DNA from 3 places in the Mesorhizobium sp. B2-6-2 genome. Region 3 is predicted to be linked to each of the others. Evidence: riboswitches for the same ligand, from Rfam matches in the RefSeq annotation. Region 3 holds a riboswitch; each other region holds the start of a gene.

Region 1 (7,004 bases), on a different contig from region 3:
CTCGCGCAGCAGGAAGGCACGGACGTCCGGGTCGCCAACATAGGCATCATGGACAGCCTCGATCAGCGCGCCCGGAATGGCATGGGTGGTTTCGGCGAAGCCGACCAGACGGTCGACCGTTTCGGCGAATTCGGAGGCGCCGCGCGGTCCGTGGCGCATCTGACCGGCGATGAAGCGCGGGTTGACCGCGCGGGCGCGAACCACACGGGACACGGCTTCGCCGACCGAACGCGGCTTTGGCTTCTTCGGGTCGGTCGTGTCGAGCACGATGACGTCGGCATTCCGGCCAAGTGCTGCAAGGGCGGCCGAAAAGCCGCCGATGAAGGCGACGTCGGCCGAGCCTTCGAGGATGTCGCGGCCCGGATCGTCGCCGGTGTGAACGAGAAGATCGGCTTCGGCGATCCGGCCTTCGAAAGCGCCGGGCGCCGAGATCGCTTCGCCATCGGCGCCGCCATAGGCATGGGAGGTGGCGTCGAGATAGGCGCGGCCGATCTCTTCGCGCGCGCCCCATTCACCGCGCGACAGCAAGTCCTCGACGCCGGCGCCATAAGTTCCCGGCGAGGTGCCGAAAATGCGAGGTCCGACCTTGCCCTCCGCGCGGGTCGCCGCGGCGAGCGGGTTCTCGGTATCGTCCTCGTCGCGACTGGCGACCGCGTTGGCAGCGGCGTCGATCAACGCGATCTGGGTCGGAAACATGTCGCGGAACAGGCCTGAGATGCGCCAGGTGACGTCGACGCGCGGGCGGCCGAGCGCGGCCGGCGGCAGCACCTCGATGCCGGTGACGCGGCCGGTGGCACCATCCCATTGCGGCCGGCAGCCCATCAGCGCCAGGCCTTGCGCGATTTCCTCGCCGCCGGTGCGTAGCGAGGCCGAGCCCCAAAGGTCGATGACCAGCGAGCGCGGCCAGTCGCCATGGCTTTGCATATAGCTGCGCACCACTTCCTCCGCCGCCGCCTGGCCGAGGTCATAGGCGGTCGGTGTCGGCATGGCGCGCGGATCGGAGGTGAAGAGATTGCGGCCGGTGGGCAGCACATCGGAGCGGCCGCGCGCCGGCGCACCGGCAGGTCCTGCCTTGACGTGACGGCCGTCGAGCGCGGCAAGCAGAGCTGCCCGTTCCGCCTCGGCGCTTTGCCGGCGCAGCGGATCGGCCTCGCCCTCCGGCGCGCGGCCATAGACATGCAGCCCGTCCTTGACGGCGAAATCCTTGAGGTCGCAGAGCCAGGCGTCGATGCGGCGCAGCGCTTCGTCCGGAGCGTCTGTGCCGGCAACGCCGGCTTCGGAGGCAAGGCCGGTCTTTTGCGCTGTCTCGACAATCAGCTTTGCAAGCTGGTCGCGGCGGCGGCGGTCGAGGCCGTCGGCCTGAGCATATTCGTCGACCAGCCTTTCGAGCTTTTGTTGCGCCTCGTCGAGGCCGGCGCCGGTCAGCGGCGGCGGCAGATGGCCGAGGGTGACGGCCGAAATGCGGCGCTTGGCCTGCGCCGCCTCGCCCGGATTGGAGACGATGAAGGGATAGATGACGGGCAGCGATCCGGTGACGATCTCGGGGAAGCAGGTTCCGGAGAGGGCCACCGTCTTGCCCGGTAGCCATTCGAGCGTGCCATGCGCGCCGACATGGATGATGGCGTGGACGCCGAGCGATTTTTGCAGCCAGAGGCCGAAAGCGATCAACTCGTGGCGCGGGGGCAGCGTCGGGTCGTGGTAGTCGGCGCGGCGGTCGGCGGAGCGGCCGCGGTCGGGTGCCAGCGCCACGGTGACGTTGCCGAAGGTGGCGGCGCGGAAGGGGAAGGTTGTTTCGCCCGCTAGCTGCGAAGGCTGGCGTTCTGTCGCGCCCCCCTCTGTCCTACCGGACATCTCCCCCGCTAGGGGGGAGATTGGCAGTTCGGGCGCCGGCGCTCCACCTGCAACGCTGGCGATTGGCGAAAGCGGTGGCGACAGGGCAATCTCCCCCCCTGAGGGGGAGATGTCCGGCAGGACAGAGAGGGGGGGCTCGCGCAGCCCTATCTCGTCACCCCATGCGGCCTTTACGGCATCGCGCGCTCCCTCGGGCAGATCTGCCGAAAGGGCGAGATAATCCATCAAGGCAAGGCCAAGCCCACCCACCTCCAGCGCATCCAGCAATCTCCGCGGCGATTGCGGAATCCCCTCAACCGCATAGCCCTGTTCCTTCAGGTCATGCAGCATCGCAAGCACACTGGAGGGCACATCGAGCCCAACGGCGTAACCGGTTCGCCCTGGCGCGCTCGGATAATCAGGGATCAGGATGGCAAGCTTGCGTTTGGCCCGCTCGGTACGCTGCAGGCGGACAAACGCCGCCACCCGCTTGGCGACCTGCGCGACGCGGTCCGCCTCCGGCCGGTTGGCGAAGGCGCGGAAGGCGAGCGCCGGATCGGTCTCGACCTCGCCCTTGAACGAGATCGCGCCGGCCAGGATGCGGCCGTCGAGCTCGGGCAGGACCACATGCATGGCAAGGTCGGCAGGAGCCAGGCCGCGCTGGTTCTTTTGCCAGACCTCGCGCCTGGTGGTGGCGACGATGACCTGGAAGACGGGCACGCCGGCGCGGTCGAAGAGGGTTTCGGCGCCGGGTTCCGCACCGGAGGCGAAAGCCGTGGCGGTGACGATGGCGGCCGGGTTCAGGGAGCTGAGGGCGTTTTCTACGAAGGCCAGGGATGCCGCGTCTTTGAGGCTGGACACGAAGATCGGTACCGGGGTGAGCCCTTGCAGCTTCAACGCTTCCACGAGAACGTCGATCGGCGCCACGTCGGCGGCCAGCAGCATCGAGCGGTAGAAGAGGATGGGAATAACCGGGGCGCTGAAGTTGGTGGCGTCGAGTTCTGTCGCCCCCCCCTCTGTCCTGCCGGACATCTCCCCCTCAAGGGGGGAGATTGAGCTGCCGTCGATGGTTTCGCCAATCGCGGATGCTGCGAGGTGTTCTATTGCTGAGTTAGCGGAAGAGGCGCCAGGGTCGATGACGGCTGATCTCCCCCCTTGCGGGGGCCGGCAGGACAGAGGGGGGGGCGACGGAACGCCGACCTTTAAAAGGTTCGGCTTCTCGACGACGCCAACTCTAGGCAGATAATACCCCGCCTTCGGTACGCTGACCGGTTCGGCCACGGCCGCATCCGATCCGGCCAGCTTTGCCAGCCTCTGCACCAGGGCAGCCATATTCTCAGGTCCGCCTTCGCGGAAATAGCCGAGCAGGGCGTCGAGCTCGGCGCGCGGCAGGGTCGAGGCTTCGATCAGCCGCAGGTCCTCGTCATGGCTTTCGCCGGGCAGCAGCGCCAGCTTGATGCCGCGCTCGCGCGCGACCGCGGCGAGTTGGTCGCAGCCGTAGCGCCACCAGTCATAGCCGCCGAGGATGCGCACCAGCACCACCCTGGCGTGGCGGGCGACGCTGTCGATCCACAGGTCCACCGACATCGGGTGGCGAAGGTCGCGCAGCGCCGCCAGCCGCATCGATGGCAGCCGCTCCGCATCGGCCTTCCAGGCGGTGGCCAGGCCGGCGAGATCGCTGTCAGTGAAGGACAGTGCCACGACATCCGCAGGCGCCTGCCTGAGGTCGATCGGCTCGGCGAGATCGTCGAGCGAAGCGGATGTGGTGGCGAGGATGTGCATCGCTTTTTCGTGTTGGCCTCAGCCGGCGAGGATACGCTCGATCGCCGGGCGGTTCAGCCCCTTGAGGCCGATGACGACCAGCCGCGAGCGGCGATCGTCCTCGGCCGTCCAGGCGCGGTCGTAATAGTGATTGACGCGCGGGCCGACGGCTTGGAGCAGGAGCCGCATCGGCTTGCCGCCGACCTCGACGAAGCCTTTGACGCGCAGCACGTTTTCCTGCTCGGCGGCAATGGCGACGCGCTTGGCCAACTCGTCGGGATTGGCGATCGAGGGGATATCGATGACGAAGGAATCGAAATCGTCATGCTCGTGGTCGAGCTCGTCGTCATGATGGGTCTTGCGGTTCTCAATGTCGTCCTCCACCGCAAGGCCAAGGCCGAGCAACACGGAGGGATCGACCTTGCCCTGCGCTGTCGGCACGATCTTAACGGCACGCGCGACATGATCGCCGATGACGGTGTTGGCACGGGCGGAGCCTGCCGCATCCATCAGGTCGCTCTTCGACAGGATGATCAGGTCGGCGCAGGCGATCTGGTCCTCGAACACCTCCTCGACCGGATCGTCATGGTCAAGGGAATCGTCCGCCGCACGCTGCGCCTGCAGCGCATCCATATCGGAAGCGACCCGGCCGTCGGCGAGCGCCGGGCCGTCGACCACGGCGATGACGCCATCGACGGTGACGCGGCTCTTCACGCTCGGCCACTGGAATGCCTGCACCAGCGGCTTCGGCAGAGCGAGGCCCGAGGTCTCGATCAGAATGTGGTCGACCTTCGGGTTGAGCGACAGAATCCGGTCGAGCGCCGGCACGAAATCGTCGGCGACGGTGCAGCAGATGCAGCCATTGGCGAGCTCGACGATGTTCTCCTCCGGACAAGAGTCGATGCCGCAACCTTTGAGAATCTCGCCGTCTATGCCGACATCGCCGAACTCGTTGACGATGATCGCCAGCCGCTTGCCCTTGGCGTTCTCGAGTAGGTTGCGGATCAGCGTCGTCTTGCCGGCGCCGAGGAAGCCGGTGACGACGGTGCAGGGCACACGGGAAACGGATGCGTTCATGGTCGGTCCTTCAGCATGTCGAGAGGAGGGATGCGGGCAACCAGGCCGCGCTTGAGGGAATCGGGCCGGCCGCGCCAGGGGATCAGGCCATCGGTCGAGGTGGCGAAGAGTTTCGCGCCGGCGACGAGATCGGCGCCGCTGGCGGTGTCCAGATCGCCGAAGACGTAGCTCCAGCAGCCGTCGCGCAGCAGCGCCGCGCTTAGCCGGCGCTTGCAGTTGCCGAGGCATTCGACAGTACGGATGTCGATCTTTTCGCCGCAAGCCGCCCGACGCGTGTCTTCGGCAAGCAGCGCGCCGGCGCGCGGATGCCCATCCGACCCGGTCTCGTCGCGGCAGGATGAGCAGACGATGACGGTGATGCCGGCCAAAGCGTCGGGCTCGGACGGAACGTCCGCACTGTTTGCCGGGAAACTGCCGTTGCGATCCAAAACCACGCTCCTTGCCCGGAAAACCCGCCGGGCATTCGGATACTTAAAGTCTCAGACGGCAGGTCTCCTGGCTCGCGGGTCGTCGCCCTGAATGCCGCCTTCCCGGGAACATCCCAGTGGTTTTCGGCAGAGGCTCGTCGCTTACAGTTGCGGGGACAGCCGCGGATTTGGGTTTTGGCCCGCACCGCATTCCCTCTTGGCTCCTCCCTTTGCCGGGAGAAGACCGTCTGGGTCAGGATTTAGGCTTACGGCTAGTTCCCTGTCAACGCGCAGCTACGACACCGCGATGTCGGCCAGCGCCGGTCCGAGGTCGCCGGCCGGCGTCACTTCGATCGCCTCCAGGCCGAGCCAGGCCTGCATCTGCTTCAACTCATCGAAGAGCTGGGCGGCCGTTTCAGGCGGGGCGCCGGCCTCGGCATAGGTGGCGTGGACGCGCAAGATGCTGGCCGGGCGGTCAGCTCTCAGATCGACGCGGGCGACGATCCGGTCGCCGAGCAGGAAGGGCAGCACGTAGTAGCCATATTGGCGTTTCTCGGCCGGCGTGTAGATCTCGATGCGGTAGCGGAAATCGAAAAGCTTTTCCGTCCGGGTGCGCTCGAAGACGACCGGATCGAAGGGGGCAAGCAGGGCGCGCGCCTCGATCCGGCGCGGGGAACGGGCGTCCTTGTGGAGATAGGCTGTCCTGTCCCAGCCTTCGACCTTCACCGGCAGCAATTCGCCGGCATCGACCAGTTCCTCGATGCGATCCTTCGTGTCGCCCGGCGCGAGACGAAAATAGTCGCGCAGGTCGCCATAGGTGGCAATGCCATGGGCGCGGGCGGAAATGCGCAGCAATTCGCGATGCGCGTCCTCGACCGAGGGTACGGGCAGGTCGAGCACCGCCTGCGGCAAAACGCGCTCGGGCAGGTCGTAATAGCGTTCGAAGCCGCGGCGGTAGGCGGTGGTGATGCGCCCGGCCCAGAACAGCCATTCGAACGCGTGCTTGGCCTCGCTCCAGCCCCACCAGCCGCCATTGCCCTTGTGGCCTTCGATATCAGACGCGGCGATCGGACCGCGATCGGCGACCTCTCTATATATCTCGTCGATCATTTCCTTGCGTTCACGGCCCCATTTCGCCAGGCCGAGATACATCTCGTCGCCCTGCTCGGCGCGCTGCATGCGCCAGCGCATCAGCGGGTACGTCTCAACGGGCAGGAACGACGCCTCATGCGCCCAGTACTCGAACACGGCGCGCTTGCGGGTGACCGCGGCATTGTCGAGCAGCGTAAGCGGATAGGGGCCGAGGCGCGAATAGAGCGGCATGTAATGCGCGCGCACCACCGCGCTCACGGAATCGATCTGCAAGAGGCCGGTTCGCGAAAGTACCCGCGCAAGGTGGCGGCGATCCGGAACACCACTGGGCCTGGGGTCGTTGAACCCTTGCGCGCCGAGCGCAATACGCCTCGCCATGGCCAGCGAAATCTTGTCCTTCATCAGGTGTCCTTGCCCGATCGTCTGCTGGATTTTTAGCCGGTGATTCCTGTCATGCTAGCAGGCAAATGGCGGGAGATATGTCAGGAGAGAAAAGTGGAGTGAAAGCTGAAGGAAATCAAACAGGAGCGGATCGGACCAGTTTCTTCCGATAAGGCGTCCAGGGCCGCGATTTGAACAACGTTTGACTTGCGTCACCGAAACCGCTGCGCTAACCCTCGCCGCGTTGCAGCATGGGCCTCCTAAAACGGTTCAGCGGTTAAACTGTCACGCTTCCGCATTAGAGTTCGTTGCTGTAATCAAAGTGAACTGCCCCCGCCGAAGGAAAGTCGCCGCATGAGCGCACTCCTAAGTTCGTACCTGCCTATCGTGCTGTTCATCGCCGTGGCGATGATCGTCGGTCTGGCGCTCATCATCGCTCCGTTCCTTGTGGCCTAC
Region 2 (7,004 bases), on a different contig from region 3:
CGCCGCAATCTGGGCACCTTCAAGTCACGCGAAGCGGCGGAAAAGCACGAGCGCGAAGTGCAGTATTTCAAGCGCCACTAAAGCAATCCACCGCTTCACGGCGACGGGGATCGAGCCTCAGCCGCCGGTTTCACCCATGCGGCGTCGGCGGGGTGCGCGGGCGAGGGTGGCCGGGCACGTTCGAGCCGATATGGTCGAGGTCGCAACGTCTCGTCACCATTTCGACCGAGTTGGTGTCGACGGTGACACGTCCCAGCACCTGCACGGTCGTGCGTCCGAGATCCTCGTCGACATGCACGACGTCGCCCTCCAGTCTGAGCTTGTCGCCTGCCTTGGCATTGGGCTCGGCCATCGAATAATCATGGCCGTCGCCGTCGAGCTTCAGTATCACGCGGTCCTTGATGCGCTCGATCACGGTGGCGATGACAGCCACCCGGTCGCCTATCTCCACTGCGGGCTGTGTCATTGCGGCCTCCTTTCAGCCCCGCGCGGTCTCTGGCCGCTGGAGCCGGCTGGCGCCACGGTGGGTGGCGGCAACCGCTAAAATAAACGGCAAACCAAGCATTTGGTTGCCGCGGGGCTGCCGGTCGCTGCAGCCGATCGATCACATGAAGCCGGGATTTCGCGGCAGATACTGCCCTGCGGGCAAGAACCTGCTGCGCCGGCGGGGGCGACATTGCCGAGGTCGCCGAGCGCGTCAGCTACGGCTCGGCCAGCACCTTCAGCGCCTTCAGCCGCCACGCCGGCCGGCCGCCCGGACCCTATGCCAGCGCGGAGGCGCATCAGGCAATTCCGGGGAAAGTGGTCTGTTGGCAATATCCTACCCTGGAGGATAGGATATCGCATGACGATACACAGCTCCCATCCCGATATCATCGCCCGGCTCAAGCGAGCGCATGGCCATCTCGCCGCCGTGCTCACCATGTTCGAGCAGGGCCGCTCCTGCCTCGACCTCGCGCAACAGCTCCACGCCGTCGAAAACGCGGTCGGCAACGCCAAGCGCGAGCTGATCCACGACCATATGGAGCATTGCCTTGTCGAAGGCGGCGAACCGACCAGGGACACGCTCAAAGAGCTGAAGCAGCTCACCAAATATCTGTGAGGCGGCGATGTGGGAAAAAGCGCTCGACTGGTTCGGCTTCGGCGTGCACGGGCATCATGGCGGCCACGACCACCATGGGCCGCATGGCCATACTCATGGCGTGATCGACGCGACCATCGCCACCACAGACCGCGGCATCTGGGCGATCAAGTGGTCGTTCGTGATTCTCGCGGTCACGGCCGCGCTGCAGATCGTCGTCGTTATGCTTTCGGGTAGCGTGGCCCTGCTTGCCGACACCATCCACAACGTCGCCGACGCGACCACCGCCATCCCGCTTTGGATCGCTTTTGTGCTCGTGCGCCGCAAACCGACAACGGCCTTCACCTACGGCCTCGGCCGGGTCGAAGATCTCGCCGGCATCGTCATCGTGCTCATCATCCTGGCCAGCGCGCTGGTGGCCGGATACGAGGCGATCAATCGCCTGTTCAACCCGCAGCCGGTGCATTTCCTTGGCTGGTTGGCCGTCGCCGGCGTCATCGGTTTCCTCGGCAATGAAGCGGTGGCGGTTTTTCGCATCCGCGTCGGTCGCCAGATCAACAGCGCCGCGCTGGTTGCCGACGGCTATCACGCCCGCACCGACGGCCTCACCAGCCTTGCCGTGGTCGCAGGCGCGGCCGGCGTCTGGCTCGGCCTTCCGCTCGCCGATCCGATCATCGGCCTGCTCATCACCGTCGCCATCTTCGCTATCGTCTGGCAATCGGCGCGCTCGGTGCTGACCCGCATGCTGGACGGCGTCGAGCCCGGCCTGGTCGGCCAGATTCATCACGCCGCCGACCATGTCGCCGGGATCGAAAAGGTTGCCGACGTCAAGGCCCGCTGGCTTGGCCACAAATTGCATGTCGATGTCGAGATTGCCGTCGATGACGGCCTGCTGCTTGCCGCCGCGAACAACATCGCCGCATCGCTCAAGGCCGAGCTCTTCGCGCACATCCCGGCACTCGACGTCGCCACGGTGCGCTTTGCCGAGGCGGAAACGGAAGCTGGCCACCATCATGCGCCGGATCCGTTCCTGGTCTCGGGCAAGCTAGCCAGCGGGCTGCTCGAAATCGTCGACACGCCGCAGGGCGAGCGCATGCGGCTGCGCCTGTCGCGTCACGCCGAGGGCCTGCGGGCGAACGTCGCCATTGAAAGGGCGGACGGTGCGGTCGAAAGCCTGCCGCTGTCTCCGGTCGGCGGCGACCATCATTATTTGCAGAGCCTGGTCGCACCTGCCGAACCGCACGAATTCAGCGCCAGGCTGCAACTGGCGGCCGGTCCCGACACCGAGGATTTGCCCTTCGCCATGGCCGATCCGCAAGGCCACCATCACGAGCGCGCGCATGGCTGATACAGGCAAGCGCTTCGGGAGCGAACATGGCTGGCTAGAGCACAGTTCCGGAGTCCAACTCGCCGAGATTTGCTGGGCGGAAGGGCGATAGCGCGCCAGATGTCTGAGCGGATATCGGGATAACAAGATCGGTCGAGGGCGATGGCAGGCATTGCCCGGACATGAGAGCGACGGCTGCCCGTCGCTTTCTCGGATGTCGTTCCGACATCGGGATTGCGATACAGATGGTCTATTGCATGGCTGCGGGGTTCATCCACAGGAACTCCCAGACATTTCCGTCCGGATCTTCGATGTGGCGGTTGAACATGAAACCAAGATCCTGCGCAGGGTTGGGATCAGCGCGGCCGCCCGCCGCGATCCCTTTCTCGATTGTCGCATTGACCGCGTCCTTGCTGTCGACGGTCAGCGCGATCAGCATCTGGCTCTCGCGCTTGGCGTCGCCGATCGGCCGGGCTGTGAACTGGCTGTAGTGTTGGTGCGTCAGCAACATGACTCCTATCGATTCGGAGAACATGATCGAACTGGCCTGGTCGTTCGAGAACTGTGGGTTGAGCGTGCCGCCGATCGCGAGATAGAACTTGGTCGCTGCCTGCAGGTCGCGTACCGGCAGATTGAGGAAAAGCATTTGCGTCATCAGTTTGAACCTTCGTTGCCGGGTACTAGCCAGTCTAGTACTGCAACGGATGGCTATCACGACGGAACCGTACCGTCTAGTACCGGTCGAGAGGCGTTATGAAAATTGACGGTGAGACCAGATCGGCTCGCAAGGATCGCGAAATCATCGAGGCGGCGACGGCGGCGTTCATCGCCAACGGCTATGATGGGACCAGCATGGAGGAGATCGCCACCAGAGCGTGCGCTTCCAAGCAGACCGTCTACAAGCATTTCACGGACAAGGAGACGCTTTTCAGCAAAGTCGTGGAGTCCACCGCGTCCCAGACCAACGACGTTGTCGAGTCCGTGACGATGCTGCTTTCCGAAGCGAAATTCCTGGAGGGCGGCCTGCAGCAGCTTGCCCGGCGATTGGTCACCACGCTGATGAACGACGAGTTGCTGAGGCTCCGGCGTCTGATTATTGCCAATGCCGATCGGATGCCGCAGCTTGGCCGCAGCTGGTACGACAAAGGCTTTGAGCGCATGCTTTCCTCGGTAGCGGCTTGTTTTCAAAAGCTCACAGGGCGAGGCCTGTTGCAGACCGACGATCCCCGTTTGGCGGCCAGCCATTTCTTTGGAATGCTGCTTTGGATTCCGATGAACGAAGCCATGTTCACCGGACGCAATCCGCGCTCGAAAGCCGACCTTGAGCGGCACGCCGATGCCTCGGTCGAAGCGTTCCTTGCCGCCTATGGGATGCGTTCGAAGTAATCGCGCTGCCAGACGCGATCTGCGGGAGCAAAACGAGCCGCGTTACGTCGCCTGGTATCTTGAGAACATCAGCCGGCCGAAGCCGGTTAGCGCACGCGGGCGAGCGGCGTGCCGAAGATCGACATTGTGGCGGCGCCGAGCGCCGCCACAGTGCCGAGGATCACCGCAAGGCTCGGCAAGTGGAAGAAGATGTCGCGCCATCTGGGCTCGACGACCGCGCCGGTGCTGAAGGCCTCGCGGCTATACTGGCACAGGATCCACGACGCGCCGCTGCGCACCATCTCGGCATCGATGTCCGAGATCAGCGCCTTCGCACCCCGTTCAGCTGAAGGCATCGTCGCCATATGGGTGAGCAGCGCCTTGGCGGCGGCGAGATAGGCGTGGCTGCATTCGTTGAACGGGCTTTCCTCGTCGCCGAGGCTGCCCGGCATCAAGCCCCAGAGGCAATAGGTGAATTGCAGATTGCCGTGATTGTAGAGCCGGCGGAAGGTCGGGTCTGTCGCGGTCTGGCGGTGGGCGAGGTCGAGGATCTCGCCGCGATGGCGCGCGATGACGGCCATCTGGCCGTGGGTCAGGCCGGGGATCTGGATGCCCGGAGGAGGCGGGGCCGAGGATCCGCTATGCGCTTGCGCGGATGTGGCGGCCACAAATGCGAGCAGCGCCGCAACCGAGCAATTCCAGGAAAAGTGTGCGGCGGTTTTCCGTCCGGAATTGCGAGAAAACAAAAGACCAAAGTGGCTCTGCGGTCGTACCGACCGTTGAGCCGCTTTGGCCGCCAGGGCGCGAAACAGTGGCGGCCAACGCATCGGATTTCAGGCGTAGCGGCGTGCCGGGCTGCGCTGGTCGCGCGCCGCGACCACGCGTTCGGCAACCGCGCCGAAGCCGAGCCCGACGACGGTCCACAGCACCAGCTGGATGCCGAGCGAGGCGACGCGGAACTGCCACAGCACCGTCGCCGAGAAGTTCTCCGGCACTTCGTTGATGTCGGGCAGCGCCGCCTTCACCAATGCGAAGACGACGAGGAAGGAGAGCCCGGCCACGATCGAGGCGTTCCAGGCGCCGAGCTGGTTCCACAGCCGCTGCGCCAGACCCACCGCCGCCACCATCGCCGTGATCGAGATGACGATCATGATGAAGAACAGCTCGGTGCGGTAGCCGATCGTTTCGGCATTGCCGACCGCGGGCGGGTTGGCCGGATATTTGAGGCCGGGCACCACGATCACGGCCAGGAAGCCGAGCAACGCCAGCAGCGCCGAGGTGCCGCGCGGTCCGAGCGAGCCCAGCCGGCCATAGGCATAGGCGAAGACCAGCGAGAACAGCCCGCCAAGCGCGGCGCCATAGATCAGCACGCCGGTTGCCAGGCCGATGCCGGCTTGCGTGGCGCGGCTGACCATCTCGGGCTCCGGCGCCCCGCCGGCGGCCTGGGCCTGCTGTTCCTCGAAGGCGATCGCCTTGTCGACCTGCGGCTCGCCATAGACGCGGGCGAAGGCGAACGCCAGAATCCCGGCGACCAGCCCGACAAGCATGCCGCGCAGCAAAAGTTTTCCAACCATGTCACCAATCCCTCTAAGCAATTCCAGGAAAAGTGCGTAGCGGTTTTCCGTCCGGAATTGCGTTAAGCCAACCAAGCAATTCCAGGAAAAGTGCGTAGCGGTTTTCCGTCCGGAATTGCCTTAGATCGGAATCGAAAGCGGGTTCAGCGATGCTGCCGCTTTAGTGGCAGGGGAAGCCGAGCAGGTGGCGGCCGTCATGCACGAATTCGTGCACATAGGTGCCGCGGATCAGCGAGGTGGCGCCTTCTTCCGCGCCGACGAAATAGATCGCCAGCATCAAAAGCAGCCCGCCGAGGATGGCCCAGGGCAGAAGCTCGCGGACCGGAATCGCAACCGGGCCGTAGCTGGGGGCGAAGGTGGTGTCGGACATATTGACCTCCCTTGGGATACTGCGTCCCGTTGATCGAACGATGCTGCGGAATAAGGCCTGACTTTCGGCTGGTGCCGATCACAGTGGCGCGACCGTGCCGGACTCGCACCGGCTTCCAATCCCGTATAGCACTAAGACACTTGTCAGCACTTCGTTCGCCTGTCAACGACATGTAATGGCGGCACGGCTACGTGAGGCCTGTTTTTCGCTGGGCCACGGAGTTTTTCATGCTTGCCCGCCTGACGATGATCGCAAGCGGAGCGACGCCCGGAATGCGCAAGGGCCGCTTTCCGAACGATGAGCCGCCGGAGCCGCGCGCCCTGGATCGCGCCGGCGCGCTGGCCGCTTCGCTGCGTCGCGCCGACCGTGTCTGGACAAGTCCGGCGCTTGCCGCGCGGCGGACGGCCGAGGCGCTCGGCCTTGACGCGACGGTCGAGCCGCTGCTTGCCGAACAGGATTTCGCACGCTGGGCCGGCAAAAGCTTCGAGGAGGTGCAGGCCGGGGACCCGGAAGGCATGGCGGCCTGGTTCGCCGACGCAGACGCGGCGCCTCATGGCGGTGAATCGCTCGCCGCCGTCGCCCGGCGGGGTGCTGCGCTGATGGAGCGGCTGGCCGGCGAGAGCGGTCACACCGTCGCAGTGACGCATGCCGTGCCGATCCGCGCCGCCATGGCGCATGTGCTCGGCGCGCCGCTTTCCTCGGTCTGGAAGATCGATATCGAGCCGCTGTCGCTCACTGAGTTCCGCGGCGACGGCCGCCGCTGGGTGCTGCGTGCGAGCGGCGTCACTGTCGCCGGCTGAATGCTCAGGCGTGAACGCTCCATCCGTGGACCCGGCCGGCATATCAAGTCGGCACACCACCGTTTCAGTGATCGCTAACGGAACGGAAACGCTTCGCTGCTATGGTGCGGCCCCATGGCGAGGAGAGCCTTGCCTGAGGAGCCCGCCGGATATGGCCAGTTTTCCCGAGACCGAGCGACGTCTTCATGCGCGCGAATTCGTGCTCAAGCAAGCCACGATCATCGCCGCCGGCGTCAGGATCGGTTGCTCGGTCAGAAATCAGCACGAGCAGGGCGCGGAATTGCGCGTCGGCGCAGATGTGGAGATCCCGGACCGCTTCCTGCTCGAGGTCCCGGCCGACGATACGGCCTATCGCGCTTTGGTGCGGTGGCGGCGCAACGACCGCGTCGGCGTGGCGCTCTACAGCAACGTGCCGAAGGACTGATGCTCAAAGGTATCGGCGCACGCTCGCCCTGTAGGCGCGGTAGGGTTCGCCGAACTTGCGTTC
Region 3 (7,004 bases):
CCGAAATCCTGGCCTGCTGCAGGTTGGCGTTCTCGGTTTCCTGATAGCGGCCGCCCGTGATCCAGACATACGCGCCGCCGGCAAGCAGGGCCAGCGGCAGGGCGACCATCAACAGGAAGCGCCCGGGGCGGCGCTTCTTCTTCGGCGCCGGAGCGAGCCGCGGCTCGGGAGCCGCCGCAACCGGAGCGGCCGCCGGCTGGGCCGGCGCTTCCGCGACCGGCTGGGCCGGCGCAAGCTTGGTGACGTTGTCGTCTTCTATCTTGGCTGCCGCGTTCATGCTGCTGCCCCTTCCGTATTCTTCATCTTTTCCAGGGACGTCTCGGCGTCCGTCAAATTCTGCACGATGGCGTCCAGCACTCGGACCAGGACGCGGCGTTCTTCCGCCGACACGCCGGTCAGCGATTCCTCATAGACCTCGCCGGCAAGGCTCTTGACGTCGGCATAGGCCGCGTTCGCCTTCTCGGTCGGGAAGATCATGCGCACGCGCCGGTCGGTCGCGTCCTGGCGGCGCTCGATCCAGCCGCCCTCCTCCATGCGGTCGACCAGGCGCGAAACGCTGATCGGCTCGATTTCGAGGAGCTCGGCAAGCCGCGCCTGCGCCACGCCGGCCTCCTTGGCAACGCGCACGAGCAGCCGCCATTGCGCCGAGGAAAGACCCAACCCGCTGGCGCGCGCCTCGAAACGCTTGCGCATCAAGCGCTGCACGTCGTGGATCAAAAATCCCAATCTGTCGATACCGTCGGAAACCATGAGCGGTACATATAATAAGCGTGCTCACTATTCAAGAGGCTGCTTTGTTCCAGAAGCCGGCAAATCGACGTTGCAGCAAGGCAAGCTCCCTTACGGTTAGCGATCGATGAACGTGCAGGGGTCGGTGCCGGCAGGCCGATCCCAGGGCGGGGAGATCATGGCCGGTTGCGCATCAGCATGGTGACGACGAAGAAGGCGCCGAGCGAGCTCGTGATGATGCCGATCGGCAGTTCCTGCGGCGGCAAAAGCGTGCGGGCAAGTAGATCGCTGGCCAAAAGCAGGATCGAGCCGAACAGCGCGCAGATCGCTATCATGGGCCGGTGCAGCGAGCCGGCCAGCGGCCGGCCGAGATGCGGGATCATCAGGCCGACGAAGCCGATGACGCCGGCTACGGCAACGAGACTGGCGGTCGCCAGCGCGGCGACGAGGAATGTCGTGCGGCGCATCCTCGCCACCGGCACGCCAAGGCTCTCGGCGGCGCTTTCGCCGGCGAGAAAGGCATCGAAGCGGCGGTGGTTCCACAGGCCGTAGGCGAGGATGATGCCGGCGCCCAGCGCCGCCAGGCCGATATTGTCCCAGCGAGCAAGGCCAAGCCCGCCCATGGTCCAGAACAACACCGAATGCGCGGCGCGCTGGTCGCCGGCGAAGACGAGGTAGTTGGTCAGCGCGGTGAACATGAACGAGACGGCGAGGCCGGCAAGGATCAGCCGCTCCGGCCCCTGCCCCCTCACCCGCGACACCAACAGAAGCACGATCGCCGCCGCCAGCATGCCGCCTGTGAAGGCGGCGAGCGGGAGCGTCCAGATGCCGAAACTGTCGCCGAAGACGGTGATGACCGAAACGGCGCCGGCTGCCGCGCCCGAGGAGAGGCCGAACAGGAACGGATCGGCGAGGTCATTGCGGGTGACGGTCTGCAGCAGCGCGCCGACGACGCCGAGGCCGGCGCCGACGGTCATCGCCAGCAGCGTGCGCGGCAGCCTCAGGTCGACGACGATGCTGCCGACCGGGCCGGATGGGCCCCGGCTGTCGAGCCCGGACGCATGCGCCAGCGCGCCGACGACCTCGCGCAAAGGTATCAGCGTCGAGCCATAGGCGATCGAAAGCAGCGCGAGCGCTACCAGCAGGATAGCGCCCAGGGCCATCGCCAGGATGAATGGGGTATGGCGCAAATTCACGGCATGGGACCTGCCGCGGCGATACCGGCGTTCGGGATTAGCGGGGGTCTCCGCGACTTCGTCATTCCAGGGCGAAGCAGGCGCGAAGCGCCGTCGCGGAGACCCTGGAGTCCATTCCGTGACCTGGCGCGCGGAGAGCGACGGCGTAGAATTCCGCACGGTTGCAACGCTCGAAAGCCACGGAATGGATCCTCGGGTCTGCGCCGCGTCGCTTCGCTCCTTGCTCCGCCCGTGGATGACGAAGTGAGGGGCGTTTTCGCCATTCTCCAAGGCAGGCTATCCATCAACGGCAACACTTCCGGCTCATCCGTGCCTCAGACCTAAAACGCCTCCGGATGCATGGCCCTGGCGATCTTGCCGATCGCCTCGATGTTGGCGGGTCCGGGCGTCAGCTCGGCGTAGCGCAGCGCCACGAAGCGCTCGTTCCTGACCGCGTCCGTCTCTTTCATCGCAGGATGGACTTTAAGGAAATCGAGCAGTTTCCTGTAGCCGCCGCCATCCTGGTAATCGAGCAGGATGAGGAACTGGGGATTGCGCGAGGCGACCGTCTCCCAGTCGGTGTTGCCCCAGCTCGTCTCCATGTCGGCCATGATGTTTTCGCCGCCGGCGGCGGCGATTATGGCGTTGGGAATGGCGAACTTGCCGGCGGTGAAGGGCTTGTCCTCGCCGGAATCGTAGAGGAAGACGCGCGTGCCCTTGCGGCCACCCACCTTCGCCATGATGCCGGCGAGCTCGGCCTTCCAGCCGTCGACCAGCTTTTCGGCCTCCGCTTGCTTGCCGAAGATCTTGCCCAGCTTCTCGACGTCGTCATAAAGCAGATCCATCGAGGCGGCGGGCCGGTTCTTGTCGAGATGGACGCAGCTCTCGGTCAGCACCAGCGTCTTGATGCCATGCGGGGCAAGCGTGTCGGGCGTCACCTCGCCGCCCGGCTTCATGCCGTAATACCAGCCGGCGAAGAAGAAATCCGGCTGCACGGCGACGAGGTTTTCGAGCGTCGGATATTTTGGCGCCAGCTCCGGGATGGCGCCCTGCTCGGCCTTGAACTCGGGGCCGACCTTGTACCACCCGGTGATGCCAGTGAGCCCGACGATCGACGGCTGCAGCTTCAGCGCGAAAGCCATCTCGGCCATGTTGAGATCCTGGATGACGGCGCGTTTCGGCGGCGCATCGAAGGTGAGCGGTTTGCCGCAGCTGTCGACGGTGACCGGGAAAGCGAAGGCGGCCGAGGCGACGAGCGACAGGGCCGGCGACAAGGCGAGGCGTTTCACGAGATGATGCTCCTTGTTGGGGTTGTGCAGGTTCAGGGCGGCGAGGAAGCGCGCATGGGAAGCTCGAAGACGGTGAGCTCGCGATCCTCGGTCGGGTGCCGCAGGCGCAGCACGTCGATGCCGAACACCTCGCGGACAAGCGGCTGCGCCAGCGCCTCGCGCGGCGGAGCCAGGGCGTGCAGCCGGGCGTTGCTCATCACCGCGACGCTGGTGGCGAAGGGCGCCACAAGCGCGAGATCGTGCAGCACGGCGACCACGGCCATGTTGAATTCGGCCACCAGCTCGAGCAGCTCGCCGCGGGCGCGCGGGTCAAGGTGGTTGGTCGGCTCATCGAGAAACAGGATTTTGGGCTCTTGCGCGATGGCGCGGGCGAGCTGCGCGCGCTGGCGCTCGCCGCCGGAGAGCGAGCCGACAGTGCGCGCGAGCAACGGCAACAGCCCAGTCCGGCGCAGCGCCTCGACGACGATGTCGCGATCGTCGTGCCGGCGCCTCAGACCGGCGTGCGGGACACGGCCAAGCTCGACATAGTCGATGAGCGCAAGGCGTGGATCCGGCTGGTCCGTCTGACCGACGACGGCGATGCTGAGCGCCCGTTCGGCGGCGGTGATCCTGTCCAGCCGGCGTCCGGCAAGACGAACCTCGCCGCGGCTCGGCGACAACGCCCCGCATAACATGCGCAGCAGAGTCGTCTTGCCGGCGCCATTGGGGCCGATGATGGCCAGCCGCTCGCCCGCCGCCAGCGACAAGCTGACATCCTCGACCAACATCCGGCCATTTGCCGTGGCGCGCAAATCGCGAGCTTCGAGCAGGAGCGCGCTCACCGGACCTGCTCCCTGGCCTTGCCCGCGGCGGGGATGCGCGCCAGTATCTTGCCGGCGAGCCTTGCCGGGCGCTGGCCGGAATTGCACCAGCCGTCGGCCAGCGAGGCATAGAGCCTGGCAAATTCGACCAGCGCGCCGGCGTCGGTGCCGCTGTCGATGGAACCGAAGAGATAGCTGGCTTTGCCTTCCGCGTTGAAGGCCACGGTCAGCGGCCGCGCGCAGCCGGCCATGCAATCGATGGTTTCGACAGCAAATGACGACGCCAAAGTCTCGGCAAGCCTTGAGCGAAGGTCGGCGCACAAATCCCCGCCGGACCTACGTCCGGTCACGGTATCGCGGCACAGCGAACAGACGATGATGCGATGGCTAAAGACGTCCAGCATTTCCGTCACTTTCCAAAAATGGCGACGGAAGGATGCCGGACGAGCCGGCCGACAAGACCGGTGTCCGCGTCTCCTCCCGGCACACCCCGTCCGGTCAACTCGTGTCGATGGCAGGTCTCCTGGCTCGCGGGTCCTTACGCCATCCGCCTTCCCAGCCTTGCCGGCCAGTGGCGTTTCGGATGGAGCTCGCCGCTCACAGTTGCGGGGGCAGCCACGGCCTCGACTCGGATGAGCTCACCGTGTTCCCTTTTCACCCCTCGCCTTGCGGCTCGGGGACCATGACGCAGCTATCGTAGGTTGTCCGCGTGCGAGTCGCAACGGGCCTTCGTCCGCCCCTCGTGCGAAAGACATGGCGGGATCGTCGGGCCGTTGCCGCAAGTCGTTTACTTCCCCTGATATGTAATAACATTACCAGCTAGAATACATTGCCTTGGCTTGTCAACCCGCTCGACTTCGCTCAAAGCGCAATTTCGATCAAACTGGCCGGCGGCGCGGGGGCTAGTGTCGCCGAGCCAAATGCGAGGAGCCATGAACCCGACAGAGAAAGCGCTGTGGTTTGTCGAAAGCCACCTGCCCGACGCCATCAGCCTTGACGAGATAGCGGCAAGCAGCGGCGTGTCGCGCTTCCATGTGACGCGCGCTTTCGGCGCGGCCACGGGACGGTCGGTCATGGGCTATATGCGGGCGCGCCGCTTGAGCGAAGCGGCGCGCAAGCTGGCCGGCGGCGCGCGCGACATTCTCTCGGTCGCGCTCGATGCCGGCTACGGCTCGCATGAGGCGTTCACGCGGGCCTTTCGCGATGAGTTCGGCACCACGCCGGAGTTGGTGCGCGCGCAAGGCTCGACCGAAAACCTCGATCTTGTGGAGCCCATACTGATGGACAGTTCGCTTCTCACCGCACTCGAGCCGCCGCGCTTCGAGACCAGCCGTCCCTTCCTCGTTGCCGGGCTCGGCGAGCGCTACAGCTGCGAGACCAGCGCCGGCATCCCGATGCAATGGCAGCGCTTCGCCCCCTATATCGGCAACATTCCGGGCGAGGTGCCCGGCGTCTTCTACGGTGTGTGCACGAATGGCGACGATGCCGGCAATTTCGACTATGTCGTTGGCGTCGAGGTGATGGATTTCTCCGACCTGCCGAAGGATTTCCAACGCGTGCGGGTGCCGGCGCAGAAATATGCGGTGTTCTCGCATCGCGAGCACATCTCGACCATCCGCCGAACCGTCAACACGATCTGGAACAAGTGGCTGCCGGTCTCCGGACACGAGATCGCCGACGCGCCCGAGTTCGAGCGCTACGGGCCCGAGTTCGATGCCCGCACCGGCAATGGCGGGCTGGAGATCTGGGTGCCGGTCAAAGGATGATGGTCTTCCCTTCTCCCCCTGTGGGAGAAGGTGGATCGGCGCGCAGCGCCGAGACGGATGAGGGGTGTTCCAGGGAAAGCCAGCGTCTCACTCCGCTGGAACACCCCTCATCCGTCGCCTTCGGCGACACCTTCTTCCACAGGGGGAGAGGGAACACCTAAAGCTCGAGATTCCACGTCTGCCCGACAAGATCCTTGCCGAAGGAATGATGGCGTTCTTCCTCGACCAGCTTGAAGCCGGCAGCCTGGTAGATGCGGCGGGCCGAGCCAAGTATGTCGTTGGTCCACAGCGTCAGCGTCTTGTAGCCCTTGGCGCGTGCGAAGGTAATGCATTCGTGGACCAGCCGCCGACCGATGCCGAGGCCGCGCGCCGACGGTTCGACATAGAGCAGCCTGAGCTTCGCGACCTTGGGCGATTTGCGCATGATGAAGACCGAGCCGACCACCTCGCCTTCGCGCTCGGCGATCCAGCTGCGCTCCCATTGCGGGACGAAGTTCTTGACGAACTCACCGAGGATCTCTGCGACCAGAGCCTCGTAAGTCTCGTCCCAACCGTATTCCTGTGCGTAGAGCATGCCCTGGCGGTGCGTGACCCAGCCGATGTCGCCGACCTGCAGCGGCCGCAGGATATAGGGCACCTTGGCTTCAGGTCTGTTGCCGAGCAAGTCTTGGACGGTGCGCATAGCCTTGACCAGCCGCTCCTGGTCGGCCGGCGCCAGGCGATCGAGCAGCGTGCGCACCTGGTCATGCGAATCCTGGTTGAGCGGCGCGAAGGCTTCCCTGCCGGCTGGCGTCAGCGCGATCGAGGCGCGGCGCGCGTCGGTCTCGCTAGCTTCACGTCCGACAAGGCCGCGCTCCTCGAATTTCTTCAAGAGCCGGCTGACATAGCCGGGGTCGAGGCCGAGGTCGCGCACCAGGTCGCTTGCGACCAGCCCGTCGCGATGGGCGAGCTCGTAAAGCACCCGCGCCTCGGTCAGCGAGAACGGGCTTTTCAGCAGGCCCTCGTCGAGCAGGCCGAGCTGGCGGGTATAGAAGCGGTTGAAGGCGCGCACCGCATCGATACGGTCCTTGCCGGGGTGATTGTGGATGGTCATGGGAAATCCTCCTGTCATAGACAGGATCAACCATTTAGTTGACTGAGTCAATAAATACGGCAATTGGTGATCTCGCGATCTCGCGATAGGTCGAGCCGTTACGGTGGGTGCATCTCGGGCATGGTATTCCCGAATTGGGAAATCTCGCTTGT

What was found. Region 3 has a riboswitch for cobalamin ahead of FJ419_RS19750 (DUF1636 family protein). Riboswitches for the same ligand answer to the same signal wherever they lie in the genome.
Region 1: it holds a riboswitch for cobalamin, as region 3 does, so the genes downstream of both, FJ419_RS08675 (DUF1636 family protein) here and FJ419_RS19750 (DUF1636 family protein) in region 3, are expected to answer to the same signal.
Region 2: it holds a riboswitch for cobalamin, as region 3 does, so the genes downstream of both, FJ419_RS22720 (CbtB domain-containing protein) here and FJ419_RS19750 (DUF1636 family protein) in region 3, are expected to answer to the same signal.

The regions. Positions count from the first base shown of each region.
Region 1 is NZ_VFUG01000003.1:118,115-125,118, forward strand. It holds gene FJ419_RS08665 (cobaltochelatase subunit CobN) at 1-3,612, opposite strand, end outside; gene cobW (cobalamin biosynthesis protein CobW) at 3,631-4,668, opposite strand; gene FJ419_RS08675 (DUF1636 family protein) at 4,665-5,096, opposite strand; cobalamin riboswitch at 5,136-5,339, opposite strand; gene FJ419_RS08680 (winged helix-turn-helix domain-containing protein) at 5,370-6,569, opposite strand; gene FJ419_RS08685 (NADH-quinone oxidoreductase subunit A) at 6,903-7,004, shown strand, end outside.
Region 2 is NZ_VFUG01000014.1:172-7,175, reverse strand. It holds gene FJ419_RS22765 (hypothetical protein) at 1-81, shown strand, start outside; gene FJ419_RS22760 (hypothetical protein) at 131-466, opposite strand; partial or broken gene FJ419_RS31265 (AraC family transcriptional regulator) at 676-771, shown strand; gene FJ419_RS22750 (metal-sensing transcriptional repressor) at 845-1,102, shown strand; gene FJ419_RS22745 (cation diffusion facilitator family transporter) at 1,110-2,429, shown strand; gene FJ419_RS22740 (VOC family protein) at 2,659-3,063, opposite strand; gene FJ419_RS22735 (TetR/AcrR family transcriptional regulator) at 3,162-3,794, shown strand; gene FJ419_RS22730 (hypothetical protein) at 3,881-4,441, opposite strand; gene FJ419_RS22725 (CbtA family protein) at 4,607-5,347, opposite strand; gene FJ419_RS22720 (CbtB domain-containing protein) at 5,508-5,717, opposite strand; adenosylcobalamin (AdoCbl) riboswitch at 5,718-5,861, opposite strand; gene FJ419_RS22715 (histidine phosphatase family protein) at 5,945-6,517, shown strand; gene FJ419_RS22710 (PilZ domain-containing protein) at 6,669-6,941, shown strand; partial or broken gene FJ419_RS22705 (methyltransferase) at 6,945-7,004, opposite strand, start outside.
Region 3 is NZ_VFUG01000010.1:87,370-94,373, forward strand. It holds gene FJ419_RS19725 (HlyD family secretion protein) at 1-277, opposite strand, end outside; gene FJ419_RS19730 (MarR family transcriptional regulator) at 274-750, opposite strand; gene FJ419_RS19735 (iron ABC transporter permease) at 906-1,892, opposite strand; gene FJ419_RS19740 (ABC transporter substrate-binding protein) at 2,246-3,193, opposite strand; gene FJ419_RS19745 (ABC transporter ATP-binding protein) at 3,226-4,014, opposite strand; gene FJ419_RS19750 (DUF1636 family protein) at 4,011-4,397, opposite strand; cobalamin riboswitch at 4,489-4,693, opposite strand; gene FJ419_RS19755 (AraC family transcriptional regulator) at 4,926-5,759, shown strand; gene FJ419_RS19760 (helix-turn-helix domain-containing GNAT family N-acetyltransferase) at 5,917-6,852, opposite strand.